DNA from 3 places in the Citrobacter sp. ANG330 genome. Region 2 is predicted to be linked to each of the others. Evidence: predicted binding sites of a transcription regulator. Region 2 holds the regulator's gene; each other region holds the start of a gene.
What was found. The regulator PurR, encoded in region 2, represses purine synthesis genes. The targets are predictions, from matches to a motif close to CANGCAAACGTTTGCNTG.

Region 1 (5,876 bases), on a different contig from region 2:
TGATTACCGGGCTGGTGAAGCTGGGGATTTTGCAAGGCGAAGTGGATGAACTGATCGCCGATAACGCGCATCGCCCATTCTTCATGCATGGTCTGAGCCACTGGCTGGGGCTGGATGTTCATGATGTCGGTGAATACGGACAGGATCGTTCCCGTATCCTCGAACCGGGAATGGTCATTACCGTTGAACCCGGATTGTATATAGCGCCAGATGCCGATGTGCCGGAGGCGTATCGGGGGATCGGGATCCGTATTGAAGATGACATTCTGATCACCGAAAACGGCAACGAAAACCTGACCGCTGGCGTGGTGAAAAAGGCGGATGAGATTGAAGCGTTAATGGCGGCGGCGAAAAAAGCATGAGCGTAATCATTGTTGGCGGTGGCATGGTGGGCGCGACGCTGGCGCTGGCCATTTCCCGGTTGAGTCAGGGAACACTGCCTGTTCATCTGATTGAAGCAACCGCACCTGAAGCGGACAGTCATCCCGGGTTTGATGCCCGGGCGATTGCGCTGGCGGCAGGGACCTGCCAACAACTGGCGCGCATTGGCGTATGGCAGGCAATTGCCGATTGTGCCACTGCGATTAATACCGTCCACGTCAGCGATCGGGGGCATGCAGGATTTGTGACGCTCGACGCTGAGGACTATCGCATTCCGGCGCTGGGGCAGGTCGTCGAACTGCATGACGTGGGGCTACGCCTGTTTGCTCTGTTGCGAAAAGCGCCTGGCGTCACGTTGCACTGCCCTGATCGGGTTGCCAGCGTGTCGCGCACCGAAGACCAGGTGGACGTCACGCTCGAGACGGGGGAAACGATTACCGGACGCGTGCTGGTTGCGGCGGACGGTACGCGTTCTGCGCTGGCCACCGCCTGTGGCGTTGACTGGCAGCAGGAGCCTTACGGGCAACTGGCGGCGATCGCCAATGTTTCAACCTCTGTTGCGCACAACGGCCGGGCTTTCGAGCGTTTTACGGCGCATGGGCCGCTGGCGATGCTGCCGATGTCGGAAGGTCGCTGTTCACTGGTGTGGTGTCATCCGCTGGAACAACGCGAGGAGATTCTGAGTTGGTCAGATGAACGATTCTGCCATGAACTCCAGACGGCGTTCGGTTGGCGGCTTGGACGCATCACGCAAGCGGGTAAACGCAGCGTATATCCGCTTTCGCTCACTACAGCAACGAAGGCGTTCACGCACCGTACCGTACTGGTGGGCAACGCGGCGCAAACGCTGCATCCTATTGCCGGGCAAGGTTTTAACCTTGGGCTGCGCGATGTTATGAGTCTCGCCGAAACGCTCACAGCAGCGCAGGCGACGGGCGGGGATGTCGGCGACTACGCCGTGCTCTCGCGCTATCAGCAGCGGCGTCAGGGGGATCGCCAGAGCACGGTCGGCGTCACGGACAGTCTGGTCCATTTGTTCGCCAACCGCTGGGGACCGCTGGTCGCCGGGCGCAACGTCGGACTGATGGCGATGGCGTTATTCCCGCCCGCCCGCAACGCGTTTGCGCAGCGGACGTTAGGTTGGGTGGCGCGGTAAACCGCTCTCCAGACCGGACAGGCGAAGCGCCATCCGGCATTTATACGAACATCACGCCTGATGGCGGTTTCCGATTTCCAGGAGTAAACAGTGCAAAGTGTTGATGTAGCAATCGTCGGTGGAGGCATGGTAGGCCTGGCAGTCGCGTGTGGACTGCAGGGCAGCGGTTTACGTGTCGCCGTGCTCGAACAGCGTGAACCTCAGCCGTTGGCAGCGGACGCAGAACCTGCGCTTCGCGTGTCGGCGATCAATGCCGCCAGTGAAAAACTGCTTACCCGCCTCGGCGTCTGGTCAGATATTGTGGCTCGTCGCGTCAGTTGTTATCACGGGATGGAAGTGTGGGATCAGGACAGCTTTGGCCGCATCGAATTTGATGACCAAAGTATGGGCTACAGCCATCTGGGCCATATCGTGGAGAACGCGGTTATTCATTACGCGCTGTGGCAAAAAGCGCAGCAATCCTCCGATATCACGCTGATGGCGCCCGCCGAATTGCAACAGGTGGCGTGGGGAGAAAACGACGCTTTCCTGACGCTGAAAGATGGCGCAATGCTTACGGCGCGTCTGGTGATTGGTGCCGATGGGGCAAACTCGTGGTTACGCAACAAAGCGGATATTCCGCTGACCTTCTGGGATTACCATCATCATGCGCTGGTGGCGACCATTCGCACTGAAGAAGCGCACGGTGCCGTTGCCCGTCAGGCGTTTCATGGTGAAGGTATTCTGGCCTTCCTGCCGCTCAGCGATCCGCATTTGTGTTCTATCGTCTGGTCACTCTCTCCGGAAGAGGCGGAGCGGATGCAGCAGGCAAGCGATGAGCAGTTTAATCAGGCGCTGAACATTGCGTTTGATAATCGTCTGGGACTGTGTCGGGTGGAGAGCGAACGCCAGGTGTTTCCGCTAACAGGCCGCTATGCGCGTCAGTTTGCCGCACATCGGCTGGCGCTGGTGGGCGACGCCGCGCATACCATCCATCCGCTGGCCGGACAGGGCGTAAACCTCGGCTTTATGGATGCAGCAGAACTGGTGGATGAACTCAAACGTCTGCATCGTCAGGGCAAAGATATCGGCCAGTACCTTTATTTGCGTCGCTATGAGCGTAGTCGTAAGCACAGCGCCGCGATGATGCTGGCGGGGATGCAGGGGTTCCGCGAGCTGTTTGCGGGGACAAATCCGGCGAAAAAACTGCTGCGTGATATAGGGCTGAAACTGGCTGATACTCTCCCGGGTGTAAAACCGCAACTTCTCCGTCAGGCAATGGGATTAAACGATCTGCCTGATTGGCTTCGCTAACCTTTCCCCCTCTTTTTAAAGAATTTGAAACCCGTCACATTTCCTTCTCCCGGCCTCTTCGCCGGGAGGCTTGCCTCATTTGAAATAAACTAATTTCACTCTTCTTTTCGCATTATATTTTCTAATGTCTTTGATTTTGCATAACCTCAGTTTTGACATTTTTTCAGCGTAATATTCGGTTGCCTGCGCCAGATATGTGAAAAAACTTATCATTTACCGTTGTGGTTCACCTTAAGTACGGGTTTTTATGCTGACGGTGTTTTTTCGATTTTTGGTCATAAGCTAATGTGATGGTTAATTCTGTCTTATGGTTTAGCAGGGGGTTCGGTGGTAAGTTCAGAGGCAAAGAGAACGTTTGCGTCGGGGCTCATCAGTGGCACCGATGCCGGGTTTCATGGCGATAATTTTTGCCATGAAAGGGTGGTCAGCCCCGCTTATTCAATGAGGACAAGATGGCTCAACAGACTCCTTTGTACGAACAACACACGCTATGCGGCGCGCGCATGGTCGATTTCCACGGCTGGATGATGCCGTTGCATTATGGTTCTCAGCTTGATGAACACCATGCCGTGCGCACCGATGCCGGGATGTTTGATGTGTCGCATATGACCATTGTTGATCTTCACGGCAGCCGCACCCGGGAGTTCTTGCGTTATCTGCTGGCGAACGACGTGGCTAAGCTGACCAAAACCGGTAAAGCGCTCTACTCCGGTATGCTCAACGCGTCGGGCGGCGTAATAGATGACCTGATTGTTTATTACTTTACCGAAGACTTCTTCCGCCTTGTTGTCAACTCCGCCACCCGTGAAAAAGACCTCTCCTGGATTACCCAACACGCTGAACCTTACGCCATCGACATTACGGTACGTGACGATCTGTCGCTGATTGCGGTGCAGGGGCCAAACGCGCAGGCGAAGGCGGCATCCCTGTTTACTGACGAGCAGCGCAAAGCCGTTGAAGGTATGAAGCCATTCTTCGGCGTGCAGGCGGGCGACCTGTTTATTGCCACGACCGGCTATACCGGTGAAGCAGGCTACGAAATTGCAATGCCGAATGAAAAGGCGGCGGATTTCTGGCGTGCGCTGGTGGAAGCGGGCGTGCAACCGTGTGGCCTGGGCGCGCGTGATACGCTGCGTCTGGAAGCGGGGATGAACCTGTATGGTCAGGAGATGGACGAGGGAATTTCTCCGCTGGCGGCCAACATGGGCTGGACTATTGCCTGGGAACCGGCCGATCGCGACTTTATCGGTCGTGAAGCACTGGAAGCACAGCGTGAAAAAGGCCACGAACAGTTGGTTGGTCTGGTCATGACCGAAAAAGGCGTGCTGCGCAACGAACTGCCGGTACGTTTCACCGATGCCCAGGGCAATCAGCAGGAAGGCGTCATCACCAGCGGGACATTCTCACCGACGCTGGGCTACAGCATCGCGCTGGCGCGCGTCCCTGAGGGAATTGGCGAAACGGCGATTGTGCAAATTCGTAACCGCGAAATGCCGGTAAAAGTAACTAAACCTGTTTTTGTGCGTAACGGCAAAGCCGTTGCGTGATTCATCCTTTTCTGGAGATTGACTAATGAGCAACGTACCCGCAGAACTGAAATACAGCAAAGAACACGAATGGCTGCGCAAAGAAACTGACGGCTCTTACACCGTTGGTATTACTGAACACGCTCAGGAACTGTTGGGCGACATGGTTTTCGTCGACCTGCCGGAAGTTGGCTCGACCGTTAGCGCGGGCGACGACTGCGCGGTTGCTGAGTCCGTCAAAGCCGCTTCTGATATCTACGCGCCGATTAGCGGTGAAATCGTGGCCGTTAACGACACGCTGAGTGACTCCCCGGAACAGGTGAACAGCGAGCCGTACGGCAGCGGCTGGATCTTCAAAATCAAAGCCAGCGATGAAAGCGAACTGGACTCTCTGCTGGATGCCACCGCGTACGAAGCATTACTGGAAGACGAATAATGTTGTGCCGGATGGCGCTGCGCTTATCCGGCCTACAGGTCAACGCAGGCCCGGTAAGCGTTAGTGCCGCCGGGTAATAGCGCAACAGATCACTACGATTCACTGCACGTTTCAGGAACCATCGCCCATGACACAGACGTTAAGCCAGCTTGAAAACAGCGGCGCTTTCATTGAACGCCACATCGGACCTGACGCCACGCAACAGCAAGAGATGCTGAATGCCGTTGGCGCCGGGTCGTTAAACGCGCTGATCGGCCAGATTGTGCCGAAAGACATTCAGCTCGCAACACCGCCGCAGGTGGGCGAGGCGGCAACCGAATACGCTGCGCTGGCAGAATTAAAAGCCATCGCCGGGCGTAACAAGCGCTTTACGTCTTACATTGGCATGGGTTACACCGCGGTGCAGTTGCCGCCGGTAATCCTGCGCAACATGCTGGAAAACCCAGGCTGGTACACCGCGTATACGCCCTATCAGCCGGAAGTGTCTCAGGGGCGTCTGGAAGCGCTGCTGAACTTCCAGCAGGTGACGCTGGATTTGACCGGGCTGGATATGGCCTCAGCCTCACTGCTGGATGAAGCCACCGCGGCCGCAGAAGCGATGGCAATGGCGAAGCGCGTCAGCAAACTGAAAAACGCGAATCGCTTCTTTGTGGCTTCAGATGTGCATCCGCAAACGCTGGACGTCGTGCGTACCCGTGCTGAAACCTTCGGTTTTGACGTGATTGTCGATGATGCAGCGAAAGTGCTGGATCACCAGGATGTGTTTGGCGTGCTGTTACAGCAGGTGGGCACCACCGGTGAAGTCCATGACTACAGTGCGCTGATTAGCGAACTGAAATCACGCAAAGTGATCGTCAGCGTAGCCGCCGATTTTATGGCGCTGGTGCTGTTAACCGCACCGGGCAAACAGGGCGCGGACATTGTTTTCGGCTCTGCTCAACGCTTTGGCGTACCGATGGGTTATGGCGGCCCGCACGCGGCATTCTTTGCCGCGAAAGATGAATTCAAACGCTCCATGCCAGGCCGTATTATCGGCGTATCGAAAGATGCGGCGGGCAATACCGCGCTGCGCATGGCGATGCAG
Region 2 (5,876 bases):
GCCCCGCCCGCAGCGGCACCCAAAGCATTACCGAGGTTAAAAGCGCCGATATTCACGGAAGATGACAAACCCGGTGCTTCGTGAGCCACACGCATAACGCGCATTTGCAGCGGAGGAACCACCGCGAAGGTCGCTGCCCCCCAGACCACCATACTTATCGCCGCGCCCAGTTCATTCTGCGCCAACAGGGGAATAGCCAGCATAATCACCATCAGCAGCAGCAAGAAGCCCTTTAGCGTACCGTTAACCGAGCGATCGGCCAGTTTGCCACCCAAATAGTTACCTATGGAGAAGCCCACGCCGATCAGAACCAGCATTCCGGTCACAAAGGCCGGCGTGGCATGAGTGATGCTTTGCAGGACTGGCGATATATAGGTGTACAGCGTAAACATGGCCCCCGCCCCCAGTACCGTGGTAAGCAGAGCAGAAAGCACCTGGGGACGCATCAGTACCGCCAGCTCTTTTTTCACCTCCGGACGTGCCCCAGCCCCACCTTTCGGCAACGAGAAAAAGAGACTCAGCATCGAAATGACGCCCAAACCGGCCGTTGCCATAAACGACATCCGCCAGCCGATGGTCTCACCCAGCCAGGTTGCCGCCGGAACGCCGCCAATATTGGCGATGGTCAGCCCCATAAACATGGTCGCCACCGCGCTGGCCTGCTTGTGCTTCGGCACCACGCTGGCTGCCACAACGGAGCCCAGGCCAAAGAACGCGCCGTGGTTAAGGCTGGTCAAAATGCGTGACAGCATCAGTGTTGTGTAGTCCGGGGAAATGGCCGACAGCACGTTGCCAAGCGTAAAGATAGCCATCAGAAAAATCAGCGCATTGCGACGTCCGCGATGTGACAACAGCAGCGTCATTAGCGGTGCCCCGACCATCACACCGACAGCGTAGGCGCTGATTAGCATACCTGCTGCGGGAATAGACACATCGACGCCACGCGCGATGACGGGTAGCAGACCCATTGGCGAAAACTCGGTCGTACCGATGCCGAACGCGCCGATAGCCAGCGACAGTAAAGGATAATTAATTTTCATGCAGTGATGACTCCGGCTCTTCGCGTCGAGGCGCGATGCGTAACTAAGAGTCAAAAGCATGACATCAATCACAAAAAAAGAGAAGTTAACAAAAATACAAAAGACTTTTGCAGATTCAATAACAATATGGCGGGAGTGACGAGGGAGCAGAGACTCCCCCGACGGGAAATCAATGCAGTGCCGCTGTCAGACCGCCAGCAACGATTAAAGCCAGAACGATAAACGTAGTTACTAATGAAAATTTAAGATCGGTGCTCATCAACTTTTCTCCTTTTTATTCCCACACAAAAAGTGATATAGCGCATTTTTGCACACTTGCGTGCGAAAATCTCCCACGATTTAGCGTGATATGTGCTTTTAATACTTCCCCTTTTCGTTAAGATCAGCCAAAATTCGACGCTTACTTGATTAGCGTACCGGCCATTGACCCCTTCCTGATGCTCTGTTGCGTTTTCCCGGCATGCTGCAACCCTGACGTTGCGCACAGGATGAGTAAAGGCAAACGTTTACTTAGCATATTTGACTGTTCAGGTTGGGTCTGGAGTGAGATTTAATGGCAACAATTAAAGATGTAGCGAAGCGCGCAAACGTTTCCACTACAACCGTATCACACGTAATTAACAAAACGCGTTTCGTCGCTGAAGAAACACGCAATGCAGTGTGGGCGGCAATCAAAGAATTGCACTATTCCCCCAGCGCGGTAGCCCGTAGTCTGAAGGTGAATCATACCAAGTCTATCGGGTTGCTGGCGACCAGCAGCGAAGCCCCCTACTTTGCTGAAATTATTGAAGCAGTTGAAAAAAACTGCTTTCAGAAAGGCTATACCCTGATCCTCGGTAATGTCTGGAACAACCTGGAAAAGCAACGTGCCTATCTGTCCATGATGGCGCAAAAACGCGTGGATGGCCTGCTGGTGATGTGTTCCGAATATCCCGCCCCTCTGCTCTCGATGCTGGAAGAGTATCGTCATATCCCGATGGTTGTGATGGACTGGGGCGAGGCCAAAGCCGATTTCACTGATACCGTGATTGATAACGCCTTTGAGGGCGGTTATATGGCTGGCCGTTACCTTATTGAACGCGGACATCGCGAAATTGGCGTGATCCCGGGACTGATGGAGCGCAACACCGGCGCAGGCCGTCTGGCCGGTTTTATGAAAGCGATGGAAGAAGCGCTGATTAAAGTGCCTGAAAACTGGATTGTGCAAGGCGACTTCGAACCAGAATCCGGCTACCGTGCGATGCAGCAAATTCTGTCACAGGCGCATCGCCCGACAGCGGTTTTCTGCGGTGGCGATGTCATGGCAATGGGTGCCCTTTGCGCCGCTGATGAAATGGGTCTGCGCGTCCCTCAGGACGTGTCGCTGATAGGCTATGACAACGTGCGCAACGCCCGCTTCTTTACGCCAGCTCTGACCACCATCCACCAGCCGAAAGATTCACTGGGTGAGACGGCCTTTAACATGTTGCTTGACCGCATCGTCAATAAACGTGAAGAGTCACAATCCATTGAAGTTCACCCGCGTCTGGTTGAGCGCCGCTCTGTTGCCGATGGCCCCTTCCGCGATTACCGTCGTTAAGCCTCTTCTGCGGGAGCCTCGTCAGGCTCCCGCAACCATTCTTTGTTCAGCGTTTCGCTATCTCCCAGATAATCCAGCAGCCAGATTAGCGCAGGTGACATATCGTTCTGCTGCCAGGTCAGGCAACAGGCCGAATCCGGGAAGGGGTTTTCCAGATTCAGCGCCACCCACTGTCCTTTATTAAAATATGGCCTGGCAAAATGTGTCGGCACCATGCCGATACAAAGTCCGGCGCTGATGCAGGTTGCGGAGGATGCCCAATCCGGGACCACCACCCGCTTCTGGTTGTCCAGCAGCCAGGTCACCCGTTTCGGCAGAGTGCGGGAAGTATCTTCCAGCACCAGTGACGGCCAGTTGCGCAACGTATCATCGCTTAAGGGTCCACTCATGGCGGCCAGTGGATGTGTGCTGGCAACAACACAACACCAGCTCAGTTTACCCATATCGCGGAAGGTATATCGTCCGCCGACCGGGATCGCCTGGGTCGCACCGATAGCGAGTTCAACCCTGCCATCTGACAGCGCGTCCCAGACGCCATTGAACACTTCCTGAAAGACCAGCAGCTCTACGTCATCAAAGTGGCGATAGAAATCGACGATCAATTGCCGCGTGCGTTCCGGGCGCACGATGTTATCCACCGCGATGGGGAGTTGCCCCCGCCAGCCATTGGCGATTTGCTGACACTGCTGGCGCGTGATCTGCATTTTTTTGATGACAGAACGCCCTTCTTTCAAAAACCAGGCGCCTGCCGGGGTTAACACGACATCACGATGACGGCGTTCAAAAAGCGGGACGGCCAGCCACTCTTCCATCTGGCGAACCGTATAACTGACCGCCGAGGGTACCCGGTGCAACTCCTGGGCCGCGGAACTGAAACTCCCGTTGCGCGCCACGGCATCGACCACTTCCAGCGCATATTCTGACCACATAATCTGCCTACAAAATTTTTGAATGCAATAAACAAATATTAGCGTTTCACAAGCCGAAATTCACTCCCTACACTCTGCGCCAGTGTGATTAATCAAAAATTAGAGAACAACTATGCAACCTGGAAAAGGGTTTTTAGTCTGGCTGGCAGGACTCAGCGTGCTGGGTTTTCTGGCGACCGACATGTATTTGCCCGCTTTTGCCACCATTCAATCTGACCTGCAAACACCGGCATCTGCCGTCAGCGCCAGCCTGAGTCTGTTTTTAGCGGGTTTTGCCATCGCACAACTGCTGTGGGGCCCGCTCTCAGATCGCTACGGACGTAAACCGATCCTGCTGCTGGGGCTGTCTGTCTTTGCCCTGGGTAGTCTGGGTATGCTGTGGGTCGAAAGCGCAACCGGCCTGTTAGTTCTGCGCTTTATTCAGGCGGTGGGTGTCTGTGCAGCGACCGTCATCTGGCAGGCGCTGGTGACTGATTACTATCCTTCGCATAAAATTAACCGTATTTTCGCGACGATAATGCCGCTGGTCGGGCTGTCCCCTGCACTGGCGCCCTTATTAGGCAGCTGGATCCTGACTCATCTTTCCTGGCAGGCGATCTTTGCCACGCTATTTTTCATCACGCTGCTGCTGATGGTGCCTGCGCTGTTTTTAAAACCCAGCCCCCGGGCGCGTGACGACAGCAAGGACAAACTGACCTTCACCACCTTGCTGCGCGCAAAAGCGTACCGTGGCAACGTCCTGATCTACGCCGCCTGTTCTGCCAGCTTCTTTGCATGGCTGACCGGTTCGCCATTTATTCTGAGTGATATGGGCTACAGTCCGGCGGTAATTGGACTGAGCTATGTGCCGCAGACCATCGCTTTTCTGGTGGGTGGCTACGGCTGTCGCGCCGCACTGCAAAAATGGCAGGGTCAACAGCTCCTGCCCTGGCTGCTAGTTATCTATGCGCTGAGCGTAGTGGCAACCTGGGCGGCAAGCTTTATCCATCACATCACGCTTGCAGAGATCCTGATCCCCTTCTGCGTGATGGCGGTAGCCAATGGGGCTATCTACCCGATTGTGGTCGCTCAGGCGCTGCGCCCATTCCCGCAGGCGACAGGTCGTGCCGCTGCGCTACAAAATACTCTGCAATTGGGTCTGTGCTTCCTGGCAAGCCTGGTGGTTTCCTGGCTTATCAGCACACCGCTGCTGACCACGACCAGCGTAATGCTGTCGACGGTTGTCCTGGCGGGGCTGGGTTATAAGATGCAACTGCAGCAGTCAGAAACCAATGAACCTCAGACGGATCGCGAGATTGCCCACGGCGAATCCCATTGATATCACTCATAATCATCGTTAATTAGTCGGCTAACAATTTTTGGTTGTATCATCGTTTTTTGAGGCCTATACTAAATTTCGGTTGTTAAAAATTACGATAATTATTATGTGCTAACGGGAACCGGAGCGTTCCCGTTTCCCCATGGATGGCCTTTTCGGCAAGGGGTTCTCCCTTCCTCTGTTCTACGTCGGATAATAGACTCGCGGAATGTTTCCGTGAGATTTCTCACAAAGCCCAAAAAGCGTCTACGCTGTTTTAAGGTTCTGATCACCGACCAGTGATGGAGAAACTATGAGTTCATCGTGTATAGAAGAAGTCAGCGTACCGGATGACGACTGGTACCGTATCACTAACGAATTATTAAGCCGCGCGGGCATTGCCATCAACGGCTCTTCACCAGCAGATATACGCGTCAAAAACCCCGATTTTTTTAAACGTGTTTTACGAGAGGGGTCGCTCGGTCTGGGTGAGAGTTACATGGATGGCTGGTGGGAATGCGATCGGCTGGACCAGTTTTTTAGTAAAGTCCTGCGAGCAGGGCTGGAAAACCAACTTCCACACCACTTCAAGGATACCCTTCGCATCGCGACCGCCCGCCTGTTCAATCTGCAAAGTAAAAAACGCGCGTGGATAGTCGGTAAAGAGCATTACGATCTCGGTAACGATCTGTTCAGTCGTATGCTTGACCCCTATATGCAGTATTCCTGCGCGTACTGGAAAGACGCGGATACCCTGGAAGCGGCGCAACAGGCCAAACTGAAGCTAATCTGCGAAAAATTGCAGCTGCAACCGGGTATGCGGGTGCTGGATATTGGCTGCGGCTGGGGTGGGTTGTCGCATTACATGGCGACGAATTATGACGTCAGCGTGGTGGGTGTGACGATTTCCGCCGAGCAGCAAAAAATGGCGCAGGAACGTTGCGCCGGGCTGGATGTGTCGATTCTGCTGGAAGATTATCGTGATTTGCACGATCAGTTCGACCGCATTGTTTCCGTGGGCATGTTTGAGC
Region 3 (5,876 bases), on a different contig from region 2:
GATTACTATCTGTTTGATGACATCAGTTGGATCAGCTTCTATGAGCTGGGCGTGAACATTCCGGCGCAGTTCAACTGGGACAACCACTACGCAGACGGCGCGCACGATACCACCCGCCGTATGCTGTACACCGGTCTGAAGAGCGATACCTGGGGTACGCTGACCTTCGGTCAACAGAACAGCATTTACTACGATGTGGTCGGTGCGAAAACCGATATCTGGGACTACGACATGATTGGTCAGGCGCCGGGTAACGGGATTAACGGCGACTATGACGGTTCTTACCGTTCACGCAAGATGCTGAAATATAAGAAAACGGTCGGCGATGTTGATCTCTACGCCTCTTATCTGTTCAGCGACGACTACAACCCGAACAACGGCCTGAACTACAAGCGTAAAGGCGGTGGTTCACTGGGCGCGGATTATCATATTACTGACGATCTGAGCTGGGGTACGGCGTGGAACTACACCCGTGCGGAAATGCGCGGTAACGGCAACAAAACGTACGATCAGAACATCGTCGGTACGGCACTGAGCTGGACGCCGGATAACTGGACCTTATCGCTTGGCGGCGGCTGGTATCAGAACTTTATGACCACCAAAAAAGTGTCTGTTAACGACTACTTTGCCGGTGACGCATGGGGGCTGGAATACTTTGCGGGCTATACCTTCCCAATCAACCAGTATGCACTGAAATCCGTTCAGCCGTATTTCATGGGTGATCGCATTGAATACGTGAATGGCCGCAATTACCTGCGTACTGACAACGGCGTGGGTATCAGCTTCCAGCTGGATTACGGTTTCCGTGTTGATTACGAACACGTCTTTACCTCCAGCACTGACAACCTGGGTGATATGAACCTGGTGCGTCTGCGTTACGACTTCTGAGTCTGATGCCAGGCCCGGTGACGCTGACGCTTACCGGGCCTACAAATGATCACTATCCGGCATTTTTCAACCGCGCAACCACGCTTCAACCTCTTCAAACGTCCCGCGGAACACAATTTTCCTGGCTTTCTTTTCCAGTTGATAGCGATACATCGGATCGTAATACTCTTCCAGCAGCGGCACTAACCAACTGAAATGTGCTTCGGTGCTGCCGGTCTGACGCTGTGCCTCCAGCGCCACGTCCAGCCTGGCGGTTAACTCGTTAAACCGCTGCAACCCCAGGCGCCGTTGAATGGCAAAAAGCCCATGATGCAGATAGTTGCTGTATTCCTGCCATCCCGGCTCTTCGCCATAGGCATGGGTGAAATCATGATGCATACGCACAAAATACTCTTCCCGCAGACGCTCAAGACGCCGCTCGAACGGATCGTCAATTACCGCGATAGTGGCCTGCGTCATGCGCTCGCGCAGGCATTCCGGCAGATGGTTAGCGCCAATCATCCGGCCTTCATCTTCCAGTACCCAACGTGAAGCCTGCTTTTTAAGCAGCGTTACCGCCAGCAGATTTTCGAAACTCGCCTGACTGAGCTGGGGTTCCAGCGTGCGACCAAATGAGGAGCCGCGATGGTGCGCCAGACCTTCGAGATCTACTCCGTTTTCCTGCTTTTGCACCAGTTGCGTTTTGCCATTGCCGGTGCAGCCGCCAATCAGCACGATCGGTTTTTGGACCTGTTCTTCTGTGGCAACAATGGCGGCCTGGCGTAGCGCCTTGTAGCCACCCTTGATTAACGGGTAATCCACGCCAGACTCGCGTAACCATTGCTGGACAATGTGCGAACGCTGACCGCCCCGGGCGCAGCACAGATAACCCTGCGGGTGTTGACGGCAGGCTTCGCGCCAGGCATCCAGACGTTGCTGGCGAATCTCGCCGCTGACCCGTTGATGACCGAGTTCAAGTGCGGCCTCCGGTCCCTGACGTTTATAGCAAGTGCCTACGGCGGCGCGTTCCTCATCATTCATTAAGGGCAGGTTTATGGCGCCCGGCATTGCGCCCTGTTGAAATTCAACAGGCGCACGGACATCGATTAAGGGCGTACCGGCGATAAGAATCGCGCGATAGTCCGTTCCATCGTTCATGTGAAATCCTGAAAAGACAAACAGCAATGGACGGGATTTTACGCGCTGAAGGAGAGGGCGGGGAAGCAGAAGTTAAGCTTCTCCGCATGATAAAGCTTATTTGAGCTGCGTTTGCGCCCAGAGGATACCACTGGCGTATTCCGTCGGCAGCAGCGGTGCGAGGGCTTCCAGTGTGGCGCTCAGGCGCGCAGTATCACTGTCGGTCAGGTTCAGGTGACCCACTTTACGTCCCGGACGCACCTCTTTGTCGTACCAGTGCAGGTGCACTAACGGCAGTTTCAGCCAGTCATAATTGAGATCGCTGCCAATCAGGTTCACCATCACCGAGGGGCTATTGACGACAGGTGTTGGCAGCGGCAGACCGGTAATTGCGCGCAGATGCAGCTCAAACTGGCTGATGCTGGCACCGTTTTGCGTCCAGTGACCGCTGTTATGCACGCGGGGTGCCAGTTCGTTGATCAGCAGCCCGTCCGGTGTGACGAAACACTCCATCGCCATCACGCCAACGTAATCCAGTTCCTGCATGATGGCCGAAAGCATCGATTCGGCCTGAGCCTGTTGCTTCGCGTTAGCCTGCGGGAAGGCGACGCTGGTCCGCAGAATGCCGTCCTGATGCAGGTTACGGGTCAACGGATAGAACACGGCGCTGCCATCGTGCGCACGTGCGCCCACAAGTGACACTTCGCCTGAGAAATTGATCCCCTGCTCGACAATGCACTCGCCGTAGTTATCGTCCGGCAGCTGATCGGTTTCATCGGCGCGTAAACGCCACTGACCACGACCGTCATAACCGCCGACGCGACGCTTGACGATCGCCAGTTCGCCTAAACGGGCAAAGAGGGCAGGCCATTCGCTTTTGTCGGCCAGCAATTGCCACGGCGCGGTCGCAAGACCGAGCTTATCAAATAGCTGTTTTTGCGTCAGACGGTCAGCAATGATCGGAAATACGTCGCGGTTAACAAACGCGGGATGACGCGCCAGTTCACGCGTTAACGCGGTTTCCGGCCAACGCTCGATTTCTGCGGTGATCACGCTCTGCTGAACAGGCACGGCGGCGGGTTCTGCATCCAGCCCAACCGGCCAGACGGCGATGCCCAGCGGTTCACCGGCCTGACGCAACATACGTCCTAACTGACCGTTGCCGAGTACGCAAACCTGTTTCATGCCGCACCTCGCGGGTCCGGATTTTCCAGCACTTCATCCGTTTGCGCCTTGCGCCACTCGTTCAGGCGCTGATGTAATGCCTTATCATGCGTCGCCAGAATCTGCGCCGCCAACAGCGCCGCGTTAGCTGCACCCGCTTTACCTATCGCCAGCGTACCGACCGGAATACCGCGCGGCATCTGCACGATAGAGTACAGGCTGTCGACGCCGCTCAGCGCCGCGCTTTGTACCGGAACGCCCAGTACCGGCACCAGCGTTTTCGCCGCAATCATACCTGGAAGATGAGCGGCGCCACCCGCGCCAGCAATGATCACCTGATAACCGTTCTCTTCCGCGCTTTCGGCAAAGCTGAACAGCTTATCGGGGGTGCGGTGGGCAGAAACCACTTCAACGTGGTGCGGAACATCCAGGATTTCGAAAATTTCGGCGGCGAACTGCATGGTAGCCCAGTCGCTTTTGGACCCCATCACGATGGCGACACGCGCCGGATTATTGCGGGAAGACATGCGTCGGAAAACTCCTGTGGTGCGGGACACGCTGCTTTTGAGGCCACAGAGAATAACATGATACGACGGCAAGGAAAACGGTTGCGTAGCTGGATTTTAAGGCTTCCTGCAACGTCAAAAGAGATTTTGCTGGAAACGTACCGGTTCTAACAGAAGTGGATCAACCCCCTCTGTGCCCCCTGATAAAAAGGGACTCAGTGGATCATGCTTTTTGAAATTGCTGTTGGCTTGATTCTGATTGTAAGTCGCGTAGCAATATTGGCATCCATGCAGGCAGGTGTTGTAGGCACCGATGTCTGTACTTTTGACACATCCACAGGCCTCCCGTTGACCTGTATCTTTGTTATTGGGTATTAATAAGCCAAACAAGTCATTAATGAGCGCCTCATCAATACACTTACCGTGCTGAATTCCCTGCCCGGTAAGATTGACTTCTTCTGCACAGGAGTAAATATCCAGTCCGTGTTGCCGGGCAATATCCGCCAGTTTTTGCGACAGCGATAAGCAGAGTTCCTGGTTTTTCGTGATATCGCTGTAAATAAGTGAATCAATCGCCTTCAGGTTTTTTTCCGTCTTTTGATAAAAATCAGCGAAGCTAATCACGACGCGGCGGGTATGACCTTCTAATTCGGTGGCGATTTTACTGAACAACCGGATATGTTCATCAAACGGGAGGAGATTTGAAAACAAAATGGGGTCGTAGCGCCAGATGACTTTTTCAGGGCCTACTTTTGCTGACAGTCGTTTGAATACGTCGAGCGCTTTATGCGGATTTAAGGTTTTAGACTCAATCAGCCGCGGATAACCGGTGAGGGTGAACTGGAAATAAAAACGGTGACCGATGTCAGTGAGCTCATCGATATAGGGAAGCAGTTTCGTGGGGTTGCGTGTCCAGAATACTATCGCATCAACATCTTCTGGCAGCAATGACACCCGAGAAATCTGGTGATAGTTAAAGGGATTCCGGGTTAGCAAAAACCCCTCGCGAATGCGGTTCATTAACCACTCACTGTAGAAAGCGGGTATATCGGTGCGACGGCTGGCACTAATGATCATCGCGAGTATTCCAGTATTTGAAAATTCATGTAACTGTTGGTTAGTACCGGACTATGAACAACTCTACACTCACAGTCATATTTATCTTTGTCTTCACAAAGGCGTATATCTTGTGGGTAGTCGAAAGAACAATCAATTCCTTTTAATCCCTGGCGCTCACGAGTGCCAGAATAAAAGGTATCACCACTTTTGTCAGTGGTTTTAAATCCGGCGGCTAACATTGCCTCATGAAATTGTGAAAAAATATCAACATGATGTTTGTTTAGTTTGTGATCTACAGTTATAAAGGAATTTAGAAAATAAATAGTGTCATTTCTTGTTTTTGCAATTTTAGCAGCAAAAGAGGGAATGTCTATGTTTTCAGCAATGTCACCTAATGATTTCGGGAAGATAAAAACATCGATATCCTTAAGGAAACTCTCTCTAATTGAATCAATTGACTTAGTACGTAAGTATATATTATCTTCGCTTGCTGGCAATAGTGTTCTCGTTTTCCATTGGCAAATATCAAAACCATAATATTCGAAATCAATATTGCCTAAATTATGTAATAATGCAAAGTAGTCAGGGTATAGTCCACAACCAAACGAAGCAATTTCTACACGTTTTGTTTTTTTAAGTGCGAGTCTCTTTGAAAGTTTGTCTGCAAGTATGCAATATTCAAAATAATAAGCGGGGATATATTTTAAGGCATATATTTTTTGATAGATTGCATCATCGTAGTTTTCATTTACAGGCGAAATGTCTGAGTATTCACATAATACACCATCCTGCATGATGCTGGCATGAAAATTATAAACTACGTCATGAATAAAATCACGGTCTATGTTCATAATGATCTCTTGAAAATTATTTTCCCCAGCTTAGCTTTATGAATAAAATGTATTATGATCTAAATCATTAATTTAACGAAAAGTATTTCTAAAACGGAAACGTAACAAGCTCCACATCGTCCGGGGTGACTTTGACCATCGATCCTTCGGTATGCCAGGCTCCTAACACGATGCGAAAGGCGGGTTCGCCATTCGCCGTGAGCGGGTGAACATCAGGACGGTGAGTATGGCCGTGAATCAGCCACTGAACGTGGTGTTTTTCCATCTTTGTGATCACCGCATGTTGGTTGAC

Region 1: gcvT (glycine cleavage system aminomethyltransferase GcvT) is a predicted target of PurR. The motif match lies at 3,175-3,192, and genes of this name have one in related genera.
Region 3: purE (5-(carboxyamino)imidazole ribonucleotide mutase) is a predicted target of PurR. The motif match lies at 3,766-3,783, and genes of this name have one in related genera.

What each region holds. Positions count from the first base shown of each region.
Region 1 is NZ_JASJUI010000003.1:262,386-268,261, reverse strand. Features, by position in the region: gene pepP (Xaa-Pro aminopeptidase) at 1-362, shown strand, start outside; gene ubiH (2-octaprenyl-6-methoxyphenyl hydroxylase) at 359-1,537, shown strand; gene ubiI (FAD-dependent 2-octaprenylphenol hydroxylase) at 1,628-2,830, shown strand; gene gcvT (glycine cleavage system aminomethyltransferase GcvT) at 3,283-4,377, shown strand; gene gcvH (glycine cleavage system protein GcvH) at 4,403-4,792, shown strand; gene gcvP (aminomethyl-transferring glycine dehydrogenase) at 4,920-5,876, shown strand, end outside.
Region 2 is NZ_JASJUI010000002.1:69,972-75,847, forward strand. Features, by position in the region: gene QNN88_RS06020 (MFS transporter) at 1-1,100, opposite strand, end outside; gene QNN88_RS06025 (YnhF family membrane protein) at 1,210-1,299, opposite strand; gene purR (HTH-type transcriptional repressor PurR) at 1,594-2,619, shown strand; gene punR (DNA-binding transcriptional activator PunR) at 2,616-3,548, opposite strand; gene punC (purine nucleoside transporter PunC) at 3,661-4,866, shown strand; gene cfa (cyclopropane fatty acyl phospholipid synthase) at 5,159-5,876, shown strand, end outside.
Region 3 is NZ_JASJUI010000004.1:257,713-263,588, forward strand. Features, by position in the region: gene QNN88_RS12005 (porin) at 1-888, shown strand, start outside; gene mnmH (tRNA 2-selenouridine(34) synthase MnmH) at 955-2,025, opposite strand; gene purK (5-(carboxyamino)imidazole ribonucleotide synthase) at 2,122-3,189, opposite strand; gene purE (5-(carboxyamino)imidazole ribonucleotide mutase) at 3,186-3,695, opposite strand; gene QNN88_RS12025 (DUF1848 domain-containing protein) at 3,810-4,751, opposite strand; gene QNN88_RS12030 (hypothetical protein) at 4,748-5,584, opposite strand; gene lpxH (UDP-2,3-diacylglucosamine diphosphatase) at 5,673-5,876, opposite strand, start outside.